DNA from 2 places in the Kribbella sp. NPDC048915 genome. Region 1 is predicted to be linked to the other one. Evidence: riboswitches for the same ligand, from Rfam matches in the RefSeq annotation. Region 1 holds a riboswitch; the other holds the start of a gene.

Evidence for each region. Region 1 has a riboswitch for cobalamin ahead of cobN (cobaltochelatase subunit CobN). Riboswitches for the same ligand answer to the same signal wherever they lie in the genome.
Region 2: it holds a riboswitch for cobalamin, as region 1 does, so the genes downstream of both, AB0B82_RS26560 (ribonucleoside-diphosphate reductase subunit alpha) here and cobN (cobaltochelatase subunit CobN) in region 1, are expected to answer to the same signal.

Annotation. Positions count from the first base shown of each region.
Region 1 covers NZ_JBEZFT010000005.1:149,198-153,612, forward strand. The annotation lists gene cobN (cobaltochelatase subunit CobN) at 1-1,910, opposite strand, end outside; cobalamin riboswitch at 1,944-2,069, opposite strand; gene AB0B82_RS04955 (DUF3500 domain-containing protein) at 2,058-3,026, opposite strand; gene AB0B82_RS04960 (phosphoglycerate mutase family protein) at 3,017-3,697, opposite strand; gene AB0B82_RS04965 (cobalamin biosynthesis protein) at 3,688-4,415, opposite strand, start outside.
Region 2 covers NZ_JBEZFT010000065.1:29,014-33,428, forward strand. The annotation lists gene AB0B82_RS26550 (Fic family protein) at 1-1,024, shown strand, start outside; gene AB0B82_RS26555 (DinB family protein) at 1,094-1,675, shown strand; cobalamin riboswitch at 1,738-1,903, shown strand; gene AB0B82_RS26560 (ribonucleoside-diphosphate reductase subunit alpha) at 2,060-4,415, shown strand, end outside.

The sequences.
Region 1 (4,415 bases):
GACGTGTGCAGGTCGTGGTGCAACTGCGCCGCCTGGATCAGCGTCCAGATCTGGGTGCGCAGCGTCGGCACCTTCTCGGGGTCGAGCGCCTGCACCGTCGCGTACTCGTCGAGGAGGTACTCCAGCTTGGCCATGTCGCCGTACGTCTCGGCCCGCGCCATCGGCGGCACCAGGTGGTCGACGATCGTCGCGTGCGCCCGGCGCTTCGCCTGCGTACCCTCACCGGGGTCGTTGACGATGAACGGGTAAATCATCGGCAGGTTCCCGAGGACGGCGTCGGGCGCACAGTCCGCCGCGAGTCCGATCCCCTTGCCCGGCAGCCATTCCAGCGTCCCGTGCTTGCCCAGGTGTACGACGGCCTGCGCGCCGAACCCACCTGCGTCGGGCGCGGCCTCCAGCCAGCGGTACGCCGCGAGGTAGTGGTGCGACGGCGCCATGTCCGGGTCGTGGTAGATCGCCACCGGGTTCTCGCCGAATCCGCGCGGCGGCTGGATCATCAGCACCACGTTCCCGAACCGCAAGGCGGCCAGCGCGATCGCGGGCTCGTCGGCGGACGTGTCGACGTACAGCTCGCCCGGCGCCTCGCCCCACGCCTCGGTCATTGCCATCCGCAACGACTCCGGGAGCTGCTGGAACCAGGTGGTGTACATGGACAGCGGGACCTTGGCGACCGCGTTCGCCAGCTGCTCGTCGCTCAGCCAGTCGGTGTCGTGACCGCCGGCCGCGATCAGCCGGTGGATCAGCCCGTCGCCGTCCAGCGCGTCGACGTCCAGGTCGCCGAGGTCGTACCCGGCGTCCTTCAGCCGCCGCAGCAGCACGACCGCGGACGCCGGTGTGTCGAGTCCGACGGCGTTCCCGATCCGCGCGTGCTTGGTCGGGTACGACGACAGCACCAGCGCGATCCGCTTCTCGGCCGGCGCGGTGTGCCGCAGCCGCGCGTGAGCGACCGCGATGCCGGCCAGCCGGGCGCACCGCTCCGGGTCCGGCATGTACCGCGCCAGCCCGTCGGCGTCGTACGACTTGAACGAGAACGGCACCGTGATCAGCCGCCCGTCGAACTCCGGGATCGCCACCTGCGTCGCCGCGTCCAGCGGGCTGATGGCCGCGTCGCTGGCGACCCACTGCTCGCGGGTCGACGTCAGCGCGAGGCCCTGGATCAACGGGATGTCGAGAGCGGCCAGCGCGCCCGCGTCCCAGGCGTCGTCCGCGCCACCTGCACTCGCATTCGCCGCCACCGAGCCGCCCGCAGCCAGTAGCGTCGTGACCAGTACGTCGCATTTGCGCAGCAGTTCGAACAGCCCGGCGTTCTCCTCGCTGCCCGGGTCGAGTCCACGCAGCGTCCCGCAGTACACCGGCAAGGCCTGCGCACCGGCCGCCTCGACCGCGGTCGCCAGTGCGTCGACGAAGGCGGTGTTCCCGGAGATCTCGTGCGCGCGGTAGTACACGATGCCCACGACCGGACGTCCGTCCTCGACGTACGTCCCGCGGACGCCGTACGTCGGGAGCGCGCGGGGCGGATCGAATGCGTCACCGGTCAGCAGCAGCGTGTCGCGCAGGAAGCCGGCCAGGTTCCGCAGGTTGTCCGCGCCGCCATCACGCAGGTACGACAGCGCCTCGGTGACCGCGCCGGCTGGGACGGTCGACAGCGACATCAGCTCGGCGTCCGGGGCAGCCTCACCGCTGACGACGACCGTCGGCTTGCCCGACGCCAGGACCGCGTCCAGACCGTCCTCCCACGCGCGGCGGCCGCCGAGCAACCGGACGACGACCACCTCCGCGTCGTCGAGCAACGCGCCCAGCGCGGACAACTCGAGCCGGGCCGGATTCGCGACGTTCCACCCCGCATCAGCTGCGGCGGCCGCCAGCAGATCGGTGTCGGCAGTGGACAGCAACAACAGCTTCGCAGGCATGCGCAGGTGGTCCTTCCCGGGGTGTCCGCGCCCCGAATCCAGGGACGACGGCGGCAGTTCCTGACTTCCCTGGTCGGGTCACAGTGGCGGGACCGTCCCGGATTCACACCGGGTTCCTGCTGATGCCGTCGAGTTGACGCGCCGACTCTAGCGGTGCGCGGCGTAGTGGTTGGCCAGCAGGTCGGTACCCCAGTCGTTGCGGATGTCCCGCCACACCGAGTGGATGTGGTTGGCGTTGTCCTGCGTGTTGTCGTACTCGGCGAGGAACGTGGGCCCGGCGATCGAGTAGTAGTGCCGGTTGCCGACGCCCGGCTGGGTCTCGCCCGCCCACGCGAACGTCAAGCGCTCGATGCCTTGCTCGGTGATGTCGTTCCACGTCTGCAGACCGATCGGGCCGGCGGCGCGTCCGACGTACTGTCCGATCAGCAGGCTCAAAATCTGGCGCTGTGCCTCGGTCATGTCGCCGTAGGCGAGGCCGCGGTGGAGGAGCGACGGGTCGGCAACCGGGTCGTGGCGGGTCAGGATGTCGTCGGGCGCCTCCGGTGAGACCAGCGCCACCTCCAGCTGTCCCGGCTCAAGCGCGTGCAGCAACTCGAAGCCCAGGTCCTGCTCCGCGGCGAGGAAGCGTCGTCCGGTCTCCGGCCCGCTCAGCACCTGGGCCGGGTTCGACCCGATGAACTGCGGTGTGAACGCGACCGCGCCGGCCACCACCGTCACGTGCAGCGCGAGGTGATGCCCGTTCAACCGCCACGCCCACGGTTCCGGTCCGGCCGGATCGCCGAGCACCCGGAGGAAGTACCGGCCGCCGAGCACCGAGCCCTCCCAGTCACCGGACTCCGGCAGCGCCGGGATGCCGCGCAGGATCACCTCCGCGTCCAGCACCGCCCACGCGTCGGCCGCGCCGCGTTGGCTGCAGCCGAGCTCGACGATCCGCTGCGCGAGCTGCTGCTGCGCGGGCGTCAGCTCGGCCAGCGGCAGTCCGGGGCGGTCTCCCGGCAGGTACGTCCACGCCTGGTGGTCCGGCGTACCGAACGGAGCCTTGACCTTCTCGAGCTGCTCGGGCGACAAACTCGCCAGCAGGTCGAGGACGGCGTCCTGCGTCTGGGCTACAACCATGCTGAGCGCTCCCGCGGGGTCGGTTGGTAGGGCGTCCACTGCTCGAACGGCCGATCCAGCTTGTACCGGAAGTCCGGCTGCCGCAGCAGGACGCGTGTTTCGCCGTTCCCCGGGTTGCGCAGCGACTCGAAGAAGCGGACAGACCAATGGAACCACCGCATGCAGAACAACCGCATCGTCAGTCCATGGGAGACCAGCAGCACGTTGCGCGGCGCCTCCGGGTTCGAGAAGTCGCGGTGCATCGTCTCCAGGAACGTCGACACCCGGTCGTACACGTCCGACCCCGACTCGCCGTGCGTGAACCGGTAGAAGAAGTGCCCGTAGGAGTTCCGGAGTTGCTCCTGCCGCTCGATGTCCTCGGTGTCCTGCAGGTTGGCCCAGTCCTGTTCGCGCAGCCGCGGCTCCTCCCGCGCCGTCTCGATCAGGTCGTCCAGCCCGAGCGAGTCCAGCGTCTGCCGGGTCCGCAGGTACGGCGACACGTACACGCGGACCGGCTGGTTGTCGAACAGCTCGCGCAGCCCACGTCCCGCCTTGGCGGCCTGCTCGTGCCCGTGCGGGGTCAACGGGACGGCGTGGTCCGGGGTGCGCTCGTAGACGGTCTTGTCCAGGTTGGCCTCGGACTCACCGTGCCGGATCAGTGCGATCCGCAACGGCCGGTGGCTCAGGTCCATCGCTTCCCCTTCCCGAGTGCGACGACCGCTCCGAGGACCGCCGCCGCCAGGCCTACTCGGCGGGCGAGGCCGGCCGTACGCCGAACGTCGGCGACCGTCGGCGCCGGACCGTCGCCCAGTGTGCCGCGGTCCTCCTGGTAGCTGCCGTAGCTGTTCGTACCGCCGAGGGTCAGCTCGAGTGCACCGGCGAACGCGGCTTCGACCGGACCGGCGTTCGGGCTCGGGTGCTTCGCGGCATCGCGCCGCCAGACCCGGACGGTCTCCTGGAACCGGCCGCTCGTGACCGCGGCGAGGACCGCGCATGCCCGGGCCGGTAGCAGGTTGGCGACGTCGTCCAGCCGCGCCGACGCCCACCCGAAGCGGCGGTACTTCGGCGACTTGTAGCCGACCATCGCGTCGAGGGTGTTCGCCGCGCGGTAGCCGAGCAGACCGGGCACACCGAGGACGCCGCCCCACAGCAGCGGCGCGACGCAGGCGTCCGACGTGTTCTCGGCGACCGACTCGACCGTGGCGCGGGCCAGCTCGTCGGCCTCGAGGTCGCTGGCGTCGCGTGCGCACAGGTGGCTGAGCCGGGCGCGCGCACCGTCGATGTCCTTGTCCTCCAGGAGCTCGGCCATCGCCTCGGCCTCGCGGTCGAGGCTCCGGGCGCCGAGCACGGTCCAGGTCGCCGCGGCGGTGACGGCGGTGTGCAGGATCGGGTGGTTGCGCGTCAGCCGTT
Region 2 (4,415 bases), on a different contig from region 1:
CGTCGGGTCCTCGCACATCGAAGGTCTCGTCGTCGGCGCCCGCCGACTGCTGAAGGCCGACGTGCTGCGGGACCGTGTCCACGACGTGACGGCCGAGGAGGTGCTCGGCGCGGTCGACGCGATGACCTGGGTGACCGAGTCCGTGCAGGCCGGCGACAAACTCGAGGTCGACCATCTCCTCCAGGCGCATCGACTACTGATGGCACAGTCGCCGAACCCGGAGTACGGCGGCGAAATCCGCTACCTGCAGAACTGGATCGGCGGGCGCTCCCCCGCCGAGGCGTACTACGTCCCGCCGCCGGCGCAGCTACTCCCCGAACTGCTCGCCGACCTGATGACCTTCGTCCGCGAGTCACCGCTGCCGGTGCTTGCCAAAACCGCGATCGCCCACGCCCAGTTCGAGACGATTCACCCGTTCGCCGACGGCAACGGCCGGACCGGACGCGCACTGATCCACATGATCCTGCGCGCCGACGGCCTGGTCACGCGCACCGTCCCGCCCGTCTCGCTCGCCCTGGCCACCCATGCGGTGGAGTACGTCGACGCGCTGACCGCGTTCCGGTACGTCGGACGCGCGACGACCGCGAAGGCCCGCGCGGCGGCGAACCCGTGGTTGCGGATGTTCGCGATGTCCTGCTCGCACGCGACGGCAGAGGCGGCGCGCTTCGAGGAGACCGCGGCGGACCTCAAGGATGCATGGCGGGAGCGGGCCGCTCCCGTGCGCGCCGGCTCGGCGGTCGAGCTCTTGATCGAGGCGCTGCCGGCCGCGCCGGTCCTGACGCTCGCGGCCGCGGCGCAGCTGATCGGCCGGTCACAGCAGGCCGCGAACCAGGCCCTCGCCCGGCTGGTCGAGGTCGGGGTCCTGCGCGAAATCACCGATGGGCGCCGCAACCGCGTCTACGAAGCGCCGGAACTGATCGACGCCTTCACCCTGCTGGAACGCCGCTTCGCCAGCCCAGCCGCGGACACCAGGATCGCGCCACCTAGCAGACCCGTCCCGTCGAAGCCAGGACCGACACGCTGAGCTGTTTGACTTTCCGGTGGCGATCGAGCAAGAATTCGAACACATGTTCGATCGTACACGGGAGTTGTGATGCCGGAGGCATTCGACTGGGACATCCTGCACCGGCCGTCGGCGATGGCGATGGTGCGCGGCCAGCTCGGCTTCAGCTGGATGGTGCTGTCCGGCCGGCTTGCCCAGTTGACCGACGCGCAGTACTTCTGGCAACCGAGCGGCGAGGCGCTGACGGTGGTCCGGCGGCACTACGCCGGTCGCTTCCGGGCGCACGGCTCCGGCGAGTGGGTCGCGCAGTGGCCGAATGAGCCCGACCATCGCGGACCGCGCACGATCGCGTGGCTGATCGCCCACTTGACCGAGTTGTTCTTCGAGCGTTGGGAGTGGACGTTCGGGGAGAGTCGCCAGGGGCGGGACGACATCACGCTGCACGGTAACGCGCGGGATGCGGTGGCCTGGCTGACCTACTGGGTCGAGGCCTGGCAGCAAGCGATCGCCGACCTGGACGAGGAGGCGGCGATGACCGTCGGCCTGAGCCAGGCGAACGAGCTGGACGCCTCCGAGCCTTTCGGGCACGTCGTTCTGCGCCTCAACCGCGAGCTGATCCATCACGGCTCCGAGATCATGACCCTGCAGGACCTCTACGCGGCGGCAGCGTGAGAGGACCACAAGATGTGCGACACGCGGCGTGGCGCTACCACAAGATCTAGATCGCTCCACTTAGCATCACTACTGCTGGTGGTTCGAGGCGATCGGCATCACAAGATGTTGACCATCCCGACGCAAGAGGGGAATCCGGTGCGAGTCCGGAGCTGCCCCGCAACGGTGAGCTGGCGCGCTGTCGCGCGTCCGCGAGTCCGGATACCTGCCACCAGTGCGTGCACCGCCGGTGCACGCGGTCCGAGATCTCGCGGGTGGATCGCAGGACGTGACGGCAGTGTTCCCGGCCGGTGCTGCCTGTCCCGTCATGCGTCCGCCCGCGCGGTCCCGGCTCTCCGATCACTTCTGGAGCGCACACCTGTGACTCTTGCTTCCTCATCAACCGTGGCAGTTCCCGAGCTCCACCCAGAGCTCACCGTCATCCGCCGGGACGGCAGCCGTGCGCCGTTCGACGCCACCAAGATCTCCGTCGCCATGACGAAGGCGTTCCTCGCCGTCGAGGGGCCTGAGGCCGGCGCCACCCACCGGGTCCGCGACCTGGTGTCCGAGCTGACCGGCCAGGTCGTGACGGCGCTGACCCGTCGCGGCGGCGCCCGCCCGAGCGTCCACGTCGAAGATGTCCAGGACCAGGTCGAGCTGGTGCTGATGCGCGCCGGCGAGCACCAGGTCGCCCGCGCCTACGTCCTGTATCGCGAGGAGCGCACGAAGGCGCGTACTCCTGACGACGCGGGCGCGATCACGTCACCCGCTCCGGCGTACACGGTCCGTGCGGCCGACGGCAGCCGAGCCCTCCTCGACGTCGAACGGCTGCGGGTGATCGTCGCCGAGGCGGCCGACGGGCTCGAGGCAGTCGATCCCGGGCGGATCCTCGACGAGACCCTCGCCTCCTGCTACGACGGCATGGCCGAGCACGAGGTCGAACTGGCGCTGGTGATGGCCGCCCGGGCGTACGTCGAGACCGAGCCGCAGTACAGCTTCGCCGCCGCGCGCCTGCTGCTGGACCAGATCCGCCGCGAGGCGCTCGGCCGCGTGCACGGCGAGCCGCGGCAGGCCGGCCAGGCCGACATGGCCTCGGCGTACGCCGACTACTTCCCGCGCTACATCCAGGTCGGCATCGAGGCCGGGCAGCTCGATCCGGAGCTCGCGCGTTTCGATCTCGATCGGCTGGCCGCGGCGATCACTCCCGATGCCGATCTGAACTTCACGTTCCTCGGTCTGCAGACGCTCTACGACCGGTACCTGCTGCATCTCGACAAGGTGCGGTACGAGTTGCCGCAGGCGTTCTTCCTCCGCGTCGCGATGGGTATGGCGCTGCGTGAGGACGATCGCGAGGCGCGGGCGATCGAGTTCTACGAGCTGCTCAGCTCGTTCCGCTTCATGTCCTCGACGCCCACCCTGTTCAACTCCGGCACCACGCGGCCGCAGTTGTCGTCGTGCTTCCTCACCACCGTCGACGACGACCTGTCCGCGATCTTCGCGGGCATCCGCAACAACGCTCTGCTCGCCAAGTACTCCGGCGGCCTCGGCAACGACTGGACTCCGGTCCGCGGCATCGGCGCCCACATCCGCGGCACCAACGGTGAGTCCCAAGGCGTCGTCCCCTTCCTCAAGATCGCCAACGACACCGCCGTCGCCGTGAATCAAGGAGGAAAACGGAAGGGCGCGGTGTGTGCGTACTTGGAGACGTGGCACATCGACGTCGAGGAGTTTCTCGACCTGCGGAAGAACACCGGCGATGAGCGGCGGCGTACGCATGACATGAACACGGCCAACTGGGTGCCGGACCTGTTCCTGCAGCGGGTCGAGGCCGGTGCCGACTGGACGTTGTTCTCGCCGGACGAGGTCCCGGACCTGCACGAGTTGTACGGGCCCGCGTTCGCCGAGGCGTATGTGCGGTACGAGGAGGCGGCCGACCGCGGCCAGATCCGGGTGTTCAAGCGGGTCAAGGCCGTGGAGCTGTGGCGGCGGATGCTGACCGTCCTGTTCGAGACCGGGCATCCGTGGATCACGTTCAAGGACGCCTGCAACCTGCGGTCGCCGCAGCAGCACGACGGCGTGGTCCACTCGTCGAACCTGTGCACCGAGATCACGCTCAACACGTCGATCGACGAAACCGCGGTGTGCAACCTCGGCTCGGTCAACCTGGTCGCGCATCTGACCGCGGACGGCCTCGACGCCGATCTCCTCCGCGACACGGTGCAGACCGCCGTACGGATGCTCGACAACGTCATCGACGTGAACTTCTACACCACCCCGGAAGCGGAGCGGTCGAACCTGCGCCACCGTCCGGTCGCGCTCGGGCTGATGGGCTTCGCGGACGCGTTGTTCACGTTGCGGATCCCGTACGCGTCGGACGCTGCGGTCGAGTTCGCGGACCGGTCGATGGAGCTGATCAGCTACCTGGCGATCGAGGCCTCGAGCGACCTCGCCGCCGAGCGCGGCAGCTACTCGTCGTACGACGGATCGCTGTGGAGCCGAGGGATTCTCCCGATCGACTCACTCGACCTGCTGGCCTCCGCGCGCGACGGCGACGTGCTCCTCGACCGCAGTACGACGCTGGACTGGGACGCGCTCCGAGCGAAGGTGCGCCGCGACGGCATGCGCAACTCGAACGTGATGGCGATCGCGCCGACCGCGACGATCTCCAACATCTGCGGCGTGAGTCAGTCGATCGAGCCGACGTACAGCAACCTGTTCGTGAAGTCCAACATGTCCGGCGAGTTCACCGTCGCGAACCCGC